One region of the Bradyrhizobium cedriense genome, then DNA from elsewhere that is predicted to be linked to it. Evidence: predicted binding sites of a transcription regulator. Region 1 holds the regulator's gene; the other holds the start of a gene.

Region 1 (7,237 bases):
AGTTGCCGGGACGTGGCCGGTCGGCCGCGCCGCACCCGCTGGCGGCTTCGCCTCGGCGGGCTCCGGCGTTTGGCCGGCAATCGCCGAAACGCTCCGACAATGGACCCGTGCCGAAGCCGGTCCTGGCCGGCTGTTGCCCTGGGTGCCGGTCGCATCCGGCGGTGGCATTGCGCTCTATTTCGCCGCCGATCATGAGCCGGTGCTCTGGGTCGTCGCCGCGACGGCGGCCGTGCTCGCGCTTGGCGCGGCGCTGTTGCGGCGGAGCCGGCTGTTTGCTCCAGCGATCATGATCGCAGCGGTCGCAGCCGGGTTTGCCGTGGCGACCTGGAAGACGGCGCGCATCGCCCATCCGGTGCTGGCCAAGCCGCTCTATGCGGTGTCGCTGTCGGGCTACGTGGAAGCGCGTGACATCCGCGAGCGCACGGATCGTTTTGTGCTGCGCGTCAGTGCCATGGAGGCGCAGCGTAGCGACGTCAGGCTCGAACGCGTACGGCTTTCGGTGCGCAAGGGGACTGCGCCGGAGGTCGGCAGCTTCGTGCAATTGAAGGCACGGCTGCTACCGCCGATCTCGCCTGTGCGCCCCGGCAGCTATGATTTCTCGCGGGACATGTTCTTCCAGGGCATCGGCGCTTCCGGCTTCGTGATGGGGGCCATCACGGCGTCGACGCCGCCGGATGCCGCGGGCCTGCGGCTGCGCTACGCCGCATTCATGCAGGGGCTGCGCGACGCGATCGACGCGCGCGTCCGTTCGACGCTCGAGGGCGACAATCGCGCGATTGCGACGGCGCTGCTCACCGGGCGGCGCGATGCCATCTCCGCGCCCGTCAACGACGCCATGTTCGTCTCAGGGCTCGGCCATGTGCTGTCGATCTCCGGCTATCACATGGCGGTCGTCGCCGGTGTCGTGTTCTTCGCGGTGCGCGCGCTGCTGGCGTTGATCCCCGGACTGGCGGCCGGCTTTGCCATCAAGAAATGGTCGGCGGCTGCTGCGCTGGTGGCGGCCGCATTCTATCTGCTGCTGTCAGGCGCGGAGGTCGCGACGCAGAGATCGTTCTTCATGACCGCGGTGGTGCTGATCGCCGTGATGGTGGACCGCCGTGCCATCACCTTCCGCACGCTGGCGGTGGCCGCGCTGATCGTGCTTGCGGTCGCGCCCGAAGCGCTGGTTCATCCGAGCTTTCAGATGTCGTTTGCGGCAACGCTCGGGCTGGTGGCGCTGGTGCAGATCGGCATGCCGAACCTTCTCGCATCGCCCGATCATTCCGCAACTGCGCGGATCGCGCTGTGGGGCGGCCGGGAGATCGCGATACTGTTCCTGGCCTCGCTGATCGCCGGGCTTGCGACCACGCCATACGCCGCCTTCCACTTCCATCGCGTCACGCCATACGGCGTGCTCGCCAATCTCGGTGCGATGCCGGTAGTCTCGGCGCTGGTGATGCCGGCGGGACTGCTGGGATTGATCGCCGCGCCCTTCGGGCTCGACGGCGTGTTCTGGTGGCTGATGGGTATGGGGATCGAGTGGATGGTTGCGGTCTCGCGCTGGGTGGCGGCTCTGCCGGGTGCAGTCGGCCGCATTCCGGCGTTCGGGATCGCGCCGCTGATCGCGGCCAGCCTCGGCATCATCGCGATGGGTCTGTTGCGCACGCCCTTGCGCTGGTGCGGGGTCCTGGTGCTGCTGGCAGCGATCCTCTGGGGGCTGTCGGTGCGGCAGCCCGACATCCTGATTGCCGGGGATGGCCAGAGCGTTGCGGTGCGGAGTGGGGATGGGCGCCTGCATGTGATGCGTGCGAGCAAGGACGGCTTCCTGCTGAAGGAGTGGTTAGCTGCCGACGCCGATCCGCGCGATGCCGCCAACGCCTCGTTGGCGAGCGGTGTGTCGTGTGACGAGTCCGGTTGCGTCACTCCGCTCGCAGACGGGCGGCTGGTCGCGCTGTCCTTGCGTATCGATGCGCTGGCGGACGATTGCAGCCGCGCCGCGCTGGTGGTGACGGCGTGGCCCGCGCCGCCGGATTGCGCGGCGATGGTGGTCGATCGGCCGCGTCTCGCCAGTCAGGGCGCGCTGGCCCTGACGCAGAGCGGTGGCGGATTCTCGGTTAAGGCGGTGAGGACGCGGGGCGCGAGCCGCCCCTGGCTGCCGGCCGGTGCCGGCGATGGGGATTTCGGCGGCAGCCTTGCGCCGAGGACGGCAGTGTCCCGCAACCGGGACGCAACACCGTCAGAGACGGACTTGCAGGCTGACGATTGAGAACGGATATGGTGGCGGTCCGATGGCACTCCGTCGGACGCAAATCGGACCATCTCGCCGGCCTCGGCCGGCGATGGCATTTCGATCCTGGCCCTCGACCGTTGGCCGGGGCGATGACGTCAGCCGATCGGCTGGCGCGTGATCGTCGGCCGCGTGCCGGCGACGATTTGCGGCTTGTGCTCGCGCTCGCCAACCGTCTGGGTCACCGGCAATTGCAGCACGGTCGCGCGCTGGCCTTCGACGAGCTGTGTCACAAGCACGTACTTGCCGTCGGGGAATTCGATCGCGTCATGGTGGCGATCGGGAATGTGCGGGTCGATCTTGCCGAACTTGCCGACACGGGAGTTGACGGTGCGTGTCCAGATCCAGCGGTTGTCATAACGAACGTTGTCGGCGAAAGCGAGCTCCGTTCCCGGCAGCAGGCAGACCGCGACGGAGAGATCGGCTTCGGAGGCGAAGCCGCGCGTCGAGGTGCCGCGGAAGGTTGTCGTGACGATGGTCTCGCCGACCTCGGCGGGGCGCGTCGCGACGGCATGCAGGCTGTAGTCACACATCGGGTGCTCCTCATGCGAAGATGAGGACCCGCACCTCTTTCTGAGGCGCAGGCCTCTATCAGGTGGAAGCACGCAACGCTCTGCTTGGTTATGGGCAAATCTGCGGCTGCGTCCGCAAGCCGCGATCACATTATCTTTCCCTAATCCAATAGGAACAAAGCTCGCCTCCGTGCATTCAGGAGCCGCGTTCTTGGCGTTCGCGCTCGCAGCGCGAATATTGCCAGCTCGATTGCGAGGGCCGCGGCTGCACTCGGGGCACTGAGAATTTGGCCGCCGGCCGCAGTGGCCTTGCAGACATCTTACAGACATGGCGACGCATTCGTGCAGCAGCGGTGTGCGACGCTGATGCCGCGACCAGCGGCAGCACGACTGCTCATGGCCGGTCCGGCACGCGGTCATTCCTTGAACCGAAAGGCCGCAAAGCAATGCTGCTTCGTGCGGTGAGCCGAGCATGTCGCGCCGGAAGAGGGGCCGGACAATCTGTGCAGAACCAGAAAGACCATCCGGCCGGGGCGGAGACTCATCCGCTCCAAAGCAGTTGAGCGGCTGGATCCGCTCAGTACTTCCGGTAAAGCCCGATCAGCTTGCCCTGAATCTTCACCCGGTTCGGCGGAAGAATCCGGACTTCATAGGCTGAATTGGCGGGCTCGAGCGCAATGGAGGCGCCGCGCCGGCGGAAGCGCTTGAGCGTGGCCTCCTCGTCGTCGATCAGCGCCACCACGATGTCTCCGGTATCGGCACTCTCGTTGCGCTGGATCAGCGCCATGTCACCGTCGAGGATGCCGGCCTCCACCATCGAGTCGCCGCGCACTTCGAGTGCGTAGTGCTCGCCCGAGCCGAGCATGTCGGGCGGTACGCTGATGGTGTGGCTGCGGGTCTGCAACGCCTCGATCGGCGTGCCGGCCGCGATGCGGCCCATCACGGGCACAGCGACCGGACGCTCGCCCTCGTCCGCGGGCGGGCTGGAGCTCGCGCGTATCTTGCCGAGATTGCCCTCGATGACGCTCGGCGTGAAGCCGCGGCGACTGCCGGCGGCGGCCTGGAGCTCGGGCAGCTTGATAACCTCGATGGCGCGAGCGCGGTTGGGCAGGCGGCGGATGAAGCCGCGCTCCTCGAGCGCAGTGATCAGGCGATGGATGCCTGACTTGGAGCGCAGGTCGAGCGCATCCTTCATCTCATCGAAGGACGGCGGCACGCCGCTCTCCTTCAGACGTTCGCTGATGAACCGCAGAAGCTCGTATTGTTTGCGCGTCAACATCTCGACCAAAGTCCCCCGGTTGATGTCGTTCGATTCCGAGACGAGGAGTTCAGCGATAAGCTGCTACACGTTCGAAACAAATCATGAACGGACACTATATGTTCGATATGTGTTCCGCAACTGCTTAATTTATAGTGAACAGAGCGAAGCTCGCGCGACGCGTGTGGCCGTGTCGCTCAGCCGGGCAGGCGCAGCACCTCACAGGCCGTGCCGGCGTCGGCCCTTGGCGCGAACGGTGCGCGTACGAGAAGTACCTGTGCCGCAGCCAGATTCGCAAGCAGGGAGGAGTCCTGATGGCTGACGGGAATCACGACGAGCGTGCCGTCGCCGCGCGGCTCGAGGCGCGCACGCAGATAATCCTCGCGCTGGTCGTTGGCGCCGAGATCGCTGCCGAGCACCGCGCGCTCGCGGTGATGATGAATCACTGAACGGCCCGACAGCGCGCGAATCAGCGGCACCAAGAACAGGAAGGCGCACACGTAGGATGACACGGGATTGCCCGGCAGACCGATCACGCGCATCGCGCCGAGCCGGCCATGCATCATCGGCTTGCCCGGTCGCATCGCGATCTTCCAGAACGCCATCGCGATGCCTTCGTCTCGTAGCGCCTGCTGGACCAGATCATGATCGCCGACCGAGGCGCCGCCAGTCGTGACCAGGATGTCGGCGCCGCTCTCGCGGGCTCGACGGATGCCGGCCTTGGTGGCCTCCAGCGTATCGGCGGCAATGCCGAGGTCGATGGTCTCGGCGCCCTCGCTGCGGGCGAGCGCGTGCAGGGCGTAGCCGTTGGAGTAGACGATCTGGCCGTGGCTTGGCGCGGTGCCCGGCATCACCAGTTCGTCGCCGGTGGCAAGGATCGCGACCTTTGGGCGGCGGCAGACGGCAAGCTCGGGGTGATTCATGGCGGCCGCAAGCGCAAGATCGCGCTCGGTGAGGCGGGTTCCCTTGCGCAGGAGGACGTCGCCCTCGCGGAAGTCAACGCCGGCGGTGCGGATGTGCCGGCCCATGATCGCGGCTTCCTTGATCGTGACGCGGTTGCCCTCGGCGACCGTGTCCTCCTGGATCACGACGGTATCCGCGCCGTCGGGAATGATGCCGCCGGTGAAAATCCGCACAGCCTCGCCGGCACCGACCGATCCCGCAAATGGCCGGCCTGCCGCAATCTCGCCGATGACCGTCAGCCGGGAATCGATCCTCGCCGCATCGGCCGCGCGCACGGCATAGCCGTCCATCGCCGACATCGCCTGCGGCGGCTGGGTGCGCCGCGCTGCGACGTCGCGGGCGAGCACGCGGTGGAAGGCTGCGTCGAGAGCGACCATCTCTTCCGGCAGCGGCTCTGCACCCGCCAGCACCGCGGCAAGCGCGTCGGAAACGGGCATCAGGGCCAAAGATGAAATCTCCTGCTGGGCTGGCTCGGGCAAACTGGCAGCGAGAGTTCTAGCCGAGTGCCCGCCCAGAGGCAAAATGCGCCGACGCAGGACGATTCATCCTGCGTCCTGACACTTGCATCGGCGGATGCAGTTCAAATGCGCCGCGGCATGATCCGGAACGCGATACAGACTGGTACGAGGATGGCCACGGCGAGCACGAGGAGAACGAGCGCCACGACCAGCATCGGTCAACTCCGCGTCTGCTCGCCCGGAGTGATGTCGGGAGCTTTTGGGCTCTGATCCTTGTCCGGCAGAGGATCGGCCTGGGATTTCAGGTCGGCGGCCTTGCTGATCAATTTGGCGGAGAGGCGCGAATCCGACGTCGTTCTGGCGAATTCGAGAAGCAGAGAGGCCTGTTTTGTGAGGTAGGATTTGCCGAGCACGAGAATGAATCCGATGTAGAAGTCCCAACCGACTCTTAGAGTCCGGAAGAGGTATTCCGTTCCCGGAACTTCGTACAAAAATGCACAAACTGAGTTGGTTCCTCATCGGAGCCCGTTAAGTTCCCCGAACCGGACCTCAGGATCCTTGCGGTCAAATTCCCAAGGACAGCAACGCGCTGCCGACGTCACGCGGCGAGGTCACATGCACGGCGGTCAATCCGCGCGCCCGTGCGCCTTCGACGTTCTCGGCCAGATCGTCGAAGAACACAATGCGCTCCGCGGGGACGCCGATCGCCGCCACGACGTGGTCGAAGGCCTCCGCATCAGGTTTGCGCAGACCGATGCTGGACGACAGGTAAACCTCGCGGAAGTGGCTCAGCAGGTCGGCGTACTCCCTGGAGAAATAATCCACGTGCGGCCGATTGGTGTTGGAGAAGGCATAAAGCGGCATCTGCTTTGCCGCGCGCGGCAACAGCTCGGCGATGTCGGGCATCTCGCCTGCGAAGATCGCATTCCAGCCCTCCAGGAACTGCGCATCCGAAATTCCGATGCCGAGTGAGGCGCGCAGCGAGGCGAAGTATTCCTCATCGCTGATCCTGCCGACCTCGTGCAGCCGGTAGGCCTCATCACGCACATAGCGCGCGACGATGGCTTCCGGCTCGCAGCCGGCATGCCCTGCCCAGCAGGCGATCGCCTTGGAGAAATCGATGTCGAGCACCACGCGCCCGAGGTCGAACAGAAGCGCGTCCGCGCTGCCGGGAGAGAGGGAGGTCATCGTGTCCTTTTCACTTCAGTATCGATAAGGATCGTGGTCGAACAGCGGGAAGGCGCTGAACACGCTCGGCGGGTTGGTTGCCGTTGCCGGATGCAAGCAGGATGAATTGACCTCGGCGAACGAGGTGGCCCCCAGGAGGCCGAGGCAGCGCAGCACTTCGTCCTCCAGCAGTTCCAGCATTCGCACCACGCCGGCTTCGCCCGCCGCCGCCAACGCCCAGCACTGCAGCCGGCCGATGCCGACGATGTCGGCGCCCGCGGCGATCGCCTTGACGATGTCGGTGCCGCGGCAGAACCCGCCATCGACCATGATCTTGGCCCGGCCCTTCACCGCTTCGACGATCTCGGGAAGCACATGCATGGCGCCGAGCCCGTGATCGAGCTGACGGCCGCCATGGTTGGAGACGTAGATCCATTCGACGCCGTGATCGACCGCGATCTCGGCGTCTTCTGCGGTGGCGATGCCCTTGAGGATCAGCGGAATCTTGAACTTGTCCTTGATCATCTTCACGGTCCGCCATTCCAGGCCCTTCTGGTAGTCGCCACCGGTGGCGCGCAGCCGGCTTTCGCGAACATAGCGCTTGGCGATGTCA
Region 2 (7,237 bases), on a different contig from region 1:
GCCGTAATTTGGCTGGGCGCGCCGATTGCAGCGACCCGAAAGCGGCACCGCCCCTCGCACCGACCGGGGAAAATCATCGCAGCCGTTCGGCTTCAAGAACCTCGCACCGAGAGATACTCATCGAGGCGCGGATCGTTTGCGAACCTCGTGAGAACGAAATCCCGATGGATTTCGCTCTCCCGGCTTGGGGAAAACCGCACAGCCCGTCGGCGCAGCGACGGGCGCGCTTTATTGATCGCCGTGGCGATCTCCGGCATCGTCACTGCCGGGCACCACCTTGTCGTCAGCCATTGATCGCTGCGCTGTCTGGCGAAAGCGGCAACGACATTGCCGGCGCCTCAGACGGCGTCCTTGGCCACCTTCAGCGGCGAGGCCTTGACCGACTTGCTCGCGGGCTTCGCCGCAAACTGCATCGGCTCCTTGGTGAAGGGATTGACGCCCATGCGGGCTTCGGTCGCGGGCTTGTTCACCACCGACATCTTCACGAAGCCTGGAATGACGAACTCGCCGGACTCGTTGAGCTCCTTGTAGCCGACCGTCGCCATGTACTCGATCACCGACTTCACGTCGTTCTTCGAAAGCTGCGTGCCCTCGGCGATCGCATCGATCAGCTGGGTCTTCGTCATCTTCGCCATGTTTCTGAATTCCTTTGAATGGGTGCGCGCGTAAACTCTGCTGTGGACGCGGACGGACCCGCGGAGGCGCGCTTCTGATTCATGCCAGAGGTCATGAAGTGACCGGGCTTAGAGCCCATCGAAGCTGAAAACGCAAGCAGGGCTTCTGCGGAGTTCCCGACTTCCCACCGCTTGTGTTGAACCATATGCCGGCTGGCGCGTCTCATTGTTGAAGTCCCCAAGCTTCACCCCATTCAGGGAGCCCCGCTTCCCCCAAGCGAGGTTTTCGCTTTTGATTCCCGGCAGAACACCGCGGCTGCTATATGGTCCGGTATTTCTTGCGAGGGGCTCATGAAGGTTGCCATCGTCATCGCCGGCTTGATCGTTGTCGCCGCTGCCGCCGTGATGGCGATCCGGCCAGACCTCTTGAAGCCTGCATCCCTGGCACATGTGAAGAAGTCCGACATTTTCGGCTTCTCCCCCGGCATGACGTTCGAGGAGACCGACAGGCTCGTCGGTCAACGTCGTTACCGCTGCCGCCAGGGTGGGGGTTCGTACATCCTCGAATGCGACATCAATGGCGCCAAGGTCACGGTCACCAGCGACGACGCGGACTCCAGGCATCCCATCCGGCGCGTCACTGCGGAGTTGAATAGTCCCGCACCACAAGACGCTGCGGTCAAATCGATCTCGGAGCAGTTCAATTCCGAGCCCATCAAGGACTCCCGCGAGGGATGGACATGGATCGTCGGCCGCGGATTCAAGCTGAGCTATGACGGCATCGCCCTGCAGCTCACCGACGAGGCCACGGACGCGCGGCCCCGGAAGGAAGAAGCAAAGCGCTAAGAGCGTCTTCGAGCGAAGTGGACAACGGTTTCGCGTCAACAAAACGCGTCAAGGCAAGAATCTAGAGCCGCGCTCCGATTCCACGGAACGCGAAAGTCTCCAGGCGGAGCATGATCCGGAGCCGGACGGCTCATCGCCGCAAAGTGTGCGGCGTTTTTTCCGGAGGATCAGGCGCAGACGACGAGCGCGCCACGATCATTCATCCTGATCTCGTCGCGCCTTTGGCACGTCGCCTCGTCGAGAAACATGTGGCCAGCCTCGTTTGTTGAGACTTCGGTAACCTAACGCAGCCACTCTCCTCACCAGGTATTGTTGCGTTGGAGTATCCGCCGTGCTGGATTTTGACGAGCTGCGTGAACTCGCGGCAGACGTTCGCGTGTTTATCGACCTCGCCGACGACAAGGCCGAAGCGGTCAAGGCCGTCATCGCGGCCTACGACGTGGTCCTGGCCATCTTCCCGTCGCAGGAAGGCATGGGTCTCCATGTCATCAAAGGCAAAGAGATCCTCAGCGAAATCGCGACGTCCCGCACCCATGCGGTCTACAGCCACACGGCCATCGCGGTCCCGGACCTCGAGCATGCAGAAGTGCTCAAATACCTGACCGCTCCGGTCGAGCAGCGGATCGCGGCCTGATTGCAATTGGCGCATCAACCTCCTGAGGGCCCGCCGCGGGCGGACGTCTCGAATGGGCCGCGAGAGATAACCGTGGCGCGTGCCGTTCGTTTTGAACCTTCCGCCGGCTGAAGCGTCTTACAGTTGAAGCGTCCCCAAGCTTCACCCCGACAGAGAACCCCGCTTCCCCCCGGCGGGGTTTTCGCCTTTGGCGCTGCATCAGCCCGCCCCTGATTTCAAGCCCTTCTTTGCCGTTGACCCGGCGATCGCTTGCCCGCACCATTTACGATGGGCAGCGTTTTGAGGAGGCGTGATGCCGAAAACCCTGGTGGAATTCAGAGCGCAGAACCTTCGTTTGCTTCAACGGCTTTGTCCCGACGACCCGCGATATATTGAATCCTGGCTGAAGCAATTCGATGAGCAGAACGGGATCGCATCCGAAGTTCATTTGAAGTCCGGCAAGACCCGAGGTGCTTCTCCGCGCAAGCGGGCGTCCGCAACGGGCAGGACCAGATCATCTCGTCGTTCGGTTCATTCGGTTTCATGAGACGGGAGCCGTTCGCGCCGGACCGGCGCGAAGCGGCGCGTCAAGACGAGAGTCCGGCGCTTCGGTTCTGCTTCAAGCAGAACCGCTAATCCTCTATGCGGCGCGGCGCTTCTTTCGCTGAGCCGCAGGTTTGGCTTTCTGCTTATCGGAGCTTGTCCTCGAGACCCGCGCAACGGTTGCGAGAGATGCGGAGAGGATCTCGCGTTGCGCTTCGAGCCAGTGTCTTTCGGCGTGGCCGTGCTCGGCACCGCCCTCCATCCAAAGCTGATAGGCACGCTCGCGGATCGCTCGTTCCAAGTCTGACATCGCTGTCCTCTCCGATTTCGAGCGGCATCCTGAGCGGGGTCGGTTAACAAGCTCTCAAGCGAGAGACGTTCCGTTGCCGGAACACAAGGCCTCGTCTGCCAAGCTGCATTCGCAAAGCGCAAACGTAAGCACCGAGCCGCGCGGACGCACCAGCGCCGGCACTGGCCGCGCGCCTCACGGAATGTCCCCCACTTTCCGGCTGTCGCCGATTGAAACCGGCTTGTTGAGGAAATACTCGCGGTTGCCCGTCGCGGCCTCCGCATACTGATCGATCGCCACGATGATGGCCTGGACATGGGCATAGCACCACCCTTCCCGCGTTGCCCTTCGGCGAACGTCCTCGAGCGCGGTCAGGAAGGGCGACAGCTCTCTCTCGTCGTCGAACCAGCGCCGGCTCACCATGTCCTCCCGCCGAGAACCCTGCCCTTGGTCGGGCGCGGTTGCGCCGCCTTCAGCGCATCTCGCTCCGCGCAAAGGGCTTCAATCTTCGCCTCCATCCGCGACAGCAGCGCTTCGGCCGAAGCAGTCCCGATCCCTGCCCGTTGCAGCTGGAGGATCTCCTTCCGCTGCCTGCCCATCTGGATGCGCATCCGTTCGATCTCCCGCCTGACGAAGTCCAGATCCGGCATGTTCCGCCTCGCGATTTTGAATATGGTCCAAGAGAACAAAAAAGGAACGGAAAGTCGAGTCCGACGTTGGACGGAAAAGGAGATTGGTGATGGCCGACAACACCCAGAAGGACCCGAAGGACTGGGTTTCCGGGGACGATCCGATGACGGGAGCCCAGGAATCCTACCTCAAGACCCTCGCCGAGCAGGCGCATCGGGACCTGCCCAGAGAAGAGCTGACCAAAGCCGAGGCCTCGGAGCTGATCGACGAGATGCGGCAAAAGGCCGGGCTGGAGCGCTGACCCGTATTCTTGCGGGAATGCGGAGCCATGTGTATGCAAACGAAATTGGGAATCGAAAATGCCTTATTTCGTTTGCGCCCGCGACGGAGCGGGCCAGATCATCCTGAAGCGCGACACACGCGAAGCGGCCGAGAAGAAGGCCGCCGAGCTCCGCGACATGGGCTATTTCGAAGTCGAGATCATCGCGAAGGATGTCGAGAAGGCGGCGTGAGGAACGGGTGTCTTGCGGCCGAGTTGGCCATGCATGACCAAAGCATCGCTCCAGCACCAGGCCGACCACGCCGAAGCTCTCGCCGCACAGACGGCGGATGGCGAAATCAGAGAAGCTCTGCTGAAGGCTGCGGAGGAATACCGGGCCCAGCTTGAGAGCGGTGAGGACAAAGCCGAGCCTGAGTAAGGCGCGCCGTATTGGATCAGCAAGCTATCGCGTCTGATCTCGGCGGAAGCTTGCGCGCGCCTCGCCTTCGAGACGACCACCTTTCTGTGATCTCCTTAGCATGAAGCTCATCGGTTAGTGCGGGTGGAAGCTGCGGCCGCGCACTCTGTATTCAAACTGAGGAGCCCCCCGCGACGAGCGTCTCGAAGGAAGGCTGCAGGAAACACACTCAAATGCGAAGCCCAGCTTTTCGCTCCGGCGCGACCATGATGGTTTTCGCACAAGATGCCGATCGTGGCATTGGACTTCTTCAAAAAAGGTCGCCGGCGAACTTTATGATGCTGACGATCAGGCCTGATAGGCATGCCGCGATGCCGAGATCGGCCAGGTAAAGCAATGCCCGACGTTCGTCCTCGGTCAGTTCTGCCAGAGCCTTGCGCATCTTCCCTCTCCATGGCTTCGATGGAGCTCGTCGTCATAGAGGACATTCAGCAGATTGCTGATAGCTCGCCAGAACACCGAGGTCTGTTTGACGGCTTCCCATCACGCCGCATGCTGGTACTCCACCCACTTTGCGGAGCAACGCGAATACGAACGGAGCGTTCCTTGCACAGTCCTTTGAATGAGCTCACCTGCAGCCTTTCAGAATTTGCCGGAGGCTTTGCACGGCTGCGCCCCGGCGGAATTTCGGCCGGTGAAAAGCCCCGCTTAGGTGCTCACGGCCTTGAGTGAAAGCCTGCGGGGGAAATCGTATCCTTCAAACGCTATCGCGCATTTGTTTCCGTCCGATGCGATGACCAATCGCACCAAGGACTCCGGCCAGGAAACACATTACGAGGAACTTGCTCCAACCCGGTCCGTCGAAAACGAACTTGTTCACGATGAGTGCAATCAAAACGCCGTAGCCGGCGAAGATCAGGCCTTTCCACCGTATCGTCCAGTCGTAGCTCATCGCCGTCCCCTTAGTTGAGAGTTGGACAAGCAGTACCGCAAGGCAATCGGGCCATCTGTGAGTAACCGCACTCAAGAATGCTTGATGAATATATGTTCTGGCTCAAGCTTCTCCGCATATCCAAGACCTCAACCATTTCTGCGGAGGCGCTTACGCCGGCATGCTTCTTCTGTTTGAACAGGAAATAGTCATTCCCTTTCTGGCGCCATGCGTCTCTAGGCGAGTGCATTGGCTCTCAAACTATTCTCAATGCATCGGTTGATGGCACCTCTCGGGGGGGCTCCTGTCCTTGCGGGTCGGTCATCTACACCTCCTCGATTCAAGCTAGCCAAAGTTCCTGAAGCCGATGAAGAGCAACCCGAACATCAGGAATTATCAGACCCGTTCCGGCAATCACCAGCAGTGCCGCTTTCCACCACGCGAGGCCGCGCTTCTGTACCCGCAAGGAAAGCGCGGCTGCGAAGCTGGCGAAAGCGTCCAGGGTGAACGCTGCATCGTGACTAGGTCACGATACGTAATTCAGGTTCATTTTACACCCCGCCTGCGGCGCTATCCCGGCCCGCCCCAGGCCCTTTGGGCATTAAGGCGGTTCGGCACCCACACGGGTTGGTCAGAACTGCAGCAGATCCTGCATCTGGGGTCATCAGGGCAACGTGAGTTTCACCCGCACGTATGTCAGTGCCACCATACGGATTTTGCTGCTAGTTTATGCTCCCAGTGCCCAGCCGCACGTAAGAACTGCAAACGTCTCAAGGAGTCTTCCAAAATGCGATACCTTCACACCATGCTGCGCGTGCGCAATCTCGATGTCGCGCTGAAGTTCTATCAGGATGCGCTGGGCTTGAAGGAGGTGCGGCGGATCGAGAACGACAAGGGACGCTTCACGCTGGTTTTCCTCTGCTCGGCGGACGATCTCGAGGCACTGAAGAAGCAGCCGCAGACGCGCGGCGCGCCGCTGGTCGAGCTCACTTACAACTGGGACGAGGAGAAATATGGCGAGGATCGCTTCTTCGGCCATCTCGCCTATGAGGTCGACGACATCTACGCCACCTGCGAGAAGCTGATGAAGGCCGGCGTCACCATCAACCGGCCGCCGCGCGACGGCAACATGGCTTTCGTCCGCTCGCCGGACCTGCATTCGATCGAGCTCTTGCAGAAGGGCGATCCGAAGCCGCCGCAGGAGCCGTGGCTGTCGATGCCCAACATCGGTCACTGGTAGGTTTGCGCGCGGGAACAAGCGCGCACGGTCCGCGTTCATCCTCCAGTGATGCGATTGGAGGAGAATACAATGGCGAGAGGGCTGTTGCTGTGGATGGTTGGCGTGCCGATCCCCGTGATCATTTTGTTGTGGCTGTTCTTCGGCCGCTGACCGTCGGGTTGAACCTTGCAATGGAAGCTCCGCCTCGTGCGGAGCTTTTTGCATGAGGGGCGCGCCGCAATCTCGCATCGCGCAAAGCAGCGAATTCCGCTATCACCCGCAGCAATCGACAATGCGGGGAGACGCTTCATGCCTGATACCAAGCTCACGATCTGGGGCCGCGCCAATTCGGTCAACGTGCAGAAGGCGCTGTGGTGCCTGACCGAGCTTGGCCTCGCTTACGAGCGCATCGACGCCGGCATGAGTTACGGCAGGACGCGCGAGGTCGAGTATCTCGCCATGAACCCCAATGCGCGGATCCCGACGCTGGTCGAGGGCGACTTCGTGCTGTGGGAGTCCAATTCCATCATGCGCTATCTTTGCCTCGCACATGGCCTGGGCACGCCGATCTATCCGGAGGCGCCGAAGCTGCGCGCCAGCGTCGACCGCTGGCTCGACTGGACGCTGTCGACGGTGCAGCCGGTCGATCGCCCGGTGTTCTGGGGCATCGTGCGCACGCCGCCCGCCGAGCGCGACATGATCCAGGTGCAGCGGGATGCCGACGCCGCCGCCGAGGTCTGGGCCATCGCCGACCGCCTGCTCTCCTCGCGCCGCTTCATCGAGGGCGATGCATTCACGCTCGCCGACATCGCGATCGGATCCTATGCGCGGCGCTGGCTCGGGGTCGAAGGCATCAGCCGGCCGGCGCAGCCGCA

Evidence for each region. Region 1 encodes LexA, which represses DNA repair genes until DNA is damaged. Its sites were predicted from a motif close to TGTTCNNNNTGTGTTCNG; they were not measured.
Region 2: ACYCVF_RS12405 (DUF3072 domain-containing protein) is a predicted target of LexA. The motif match lies at 3,587-3,604, and genes of this name have one in related genera.

The regions. Positions count from the first base shown of each region.
Region 1 covers NZ_JBTSWB010000008.1:228,979-236,215, reverse strand. Annotated here, with positions in the region: gene ACYCVF_RS28970 (ComEC/Rec2 family competence protein) at 1-2,245, shown strand, start outside; gene ACYCVF_RS28965 (hypothetical protein) at 2,365-2,799, opposite strand; gene lexA (transcriptional repressor LexA) at 3,356-4,057, opposite strand; gene ACYCVF_RS28955 (molybdopterin molybdotransferase MoeA) at 4,234-5,445, opposite strand; gene ACYCVF_RS28950 (hypothetical protein) at 5,676-5,870, opposite strand; gene ACYCVF_RS28945 (HAD family hydrolase) at 6,022-6,645, opposite strand; gene ACYCVF_RS28940 (alpha-hydroxy acid oxidase) at 6,661-7,237, opposite strand, start outside.
Region 2 covers NZ_JBTSWB010000003.1:166,974-174,210, forward strand. Annotated here, with positions in the region: gene ACYCVF_RS12375 (HU family DNA-binding protein) at 339-635, opposite strand; gene ACYCVF_RS12380 (hypothetical protein) at 966-1,460, shown strand; gene ACYCVF_RS12385 (hypothetical protein) at 1,792-2,094, shown strand; gene ACYCVF_RS12390 (DUF2934 domain-containing protein) at 2,714-2,926, opposite strand; gene ACYCVF_RS12395 (hypothetical protein) at 3,101-3,325, opposite strand; gene ACYCVF_RS12400 (hypothetical protein) at 3,322-3,516, opposite strand; gene ACYCVF_RS12405 (DUF3072 domain-containing protein) at 3,645-3,836, shown strand; gene ACYCVF_RS12410 (hypothetical protein) at 3,895-4,047, shown strand; gene ACYCVF_RS12415 (hypothetical protein) at 4,081-4,233, shown strand; gene ACYCVF_RS12420 (hypothetical protein) at 4,523-4,654, opposite strand; gene ACYCVF_RS12425 (hypothetical protein) at 4,970-5,164, opposite strand; gene ACYCVF_RS12430 (VOC family protein) at 5,931-6,383, shown strand; gene ACYCVF_RS12435 (glutathione S-transferase family protein) at 6,672-7,237, shown strand, end outside.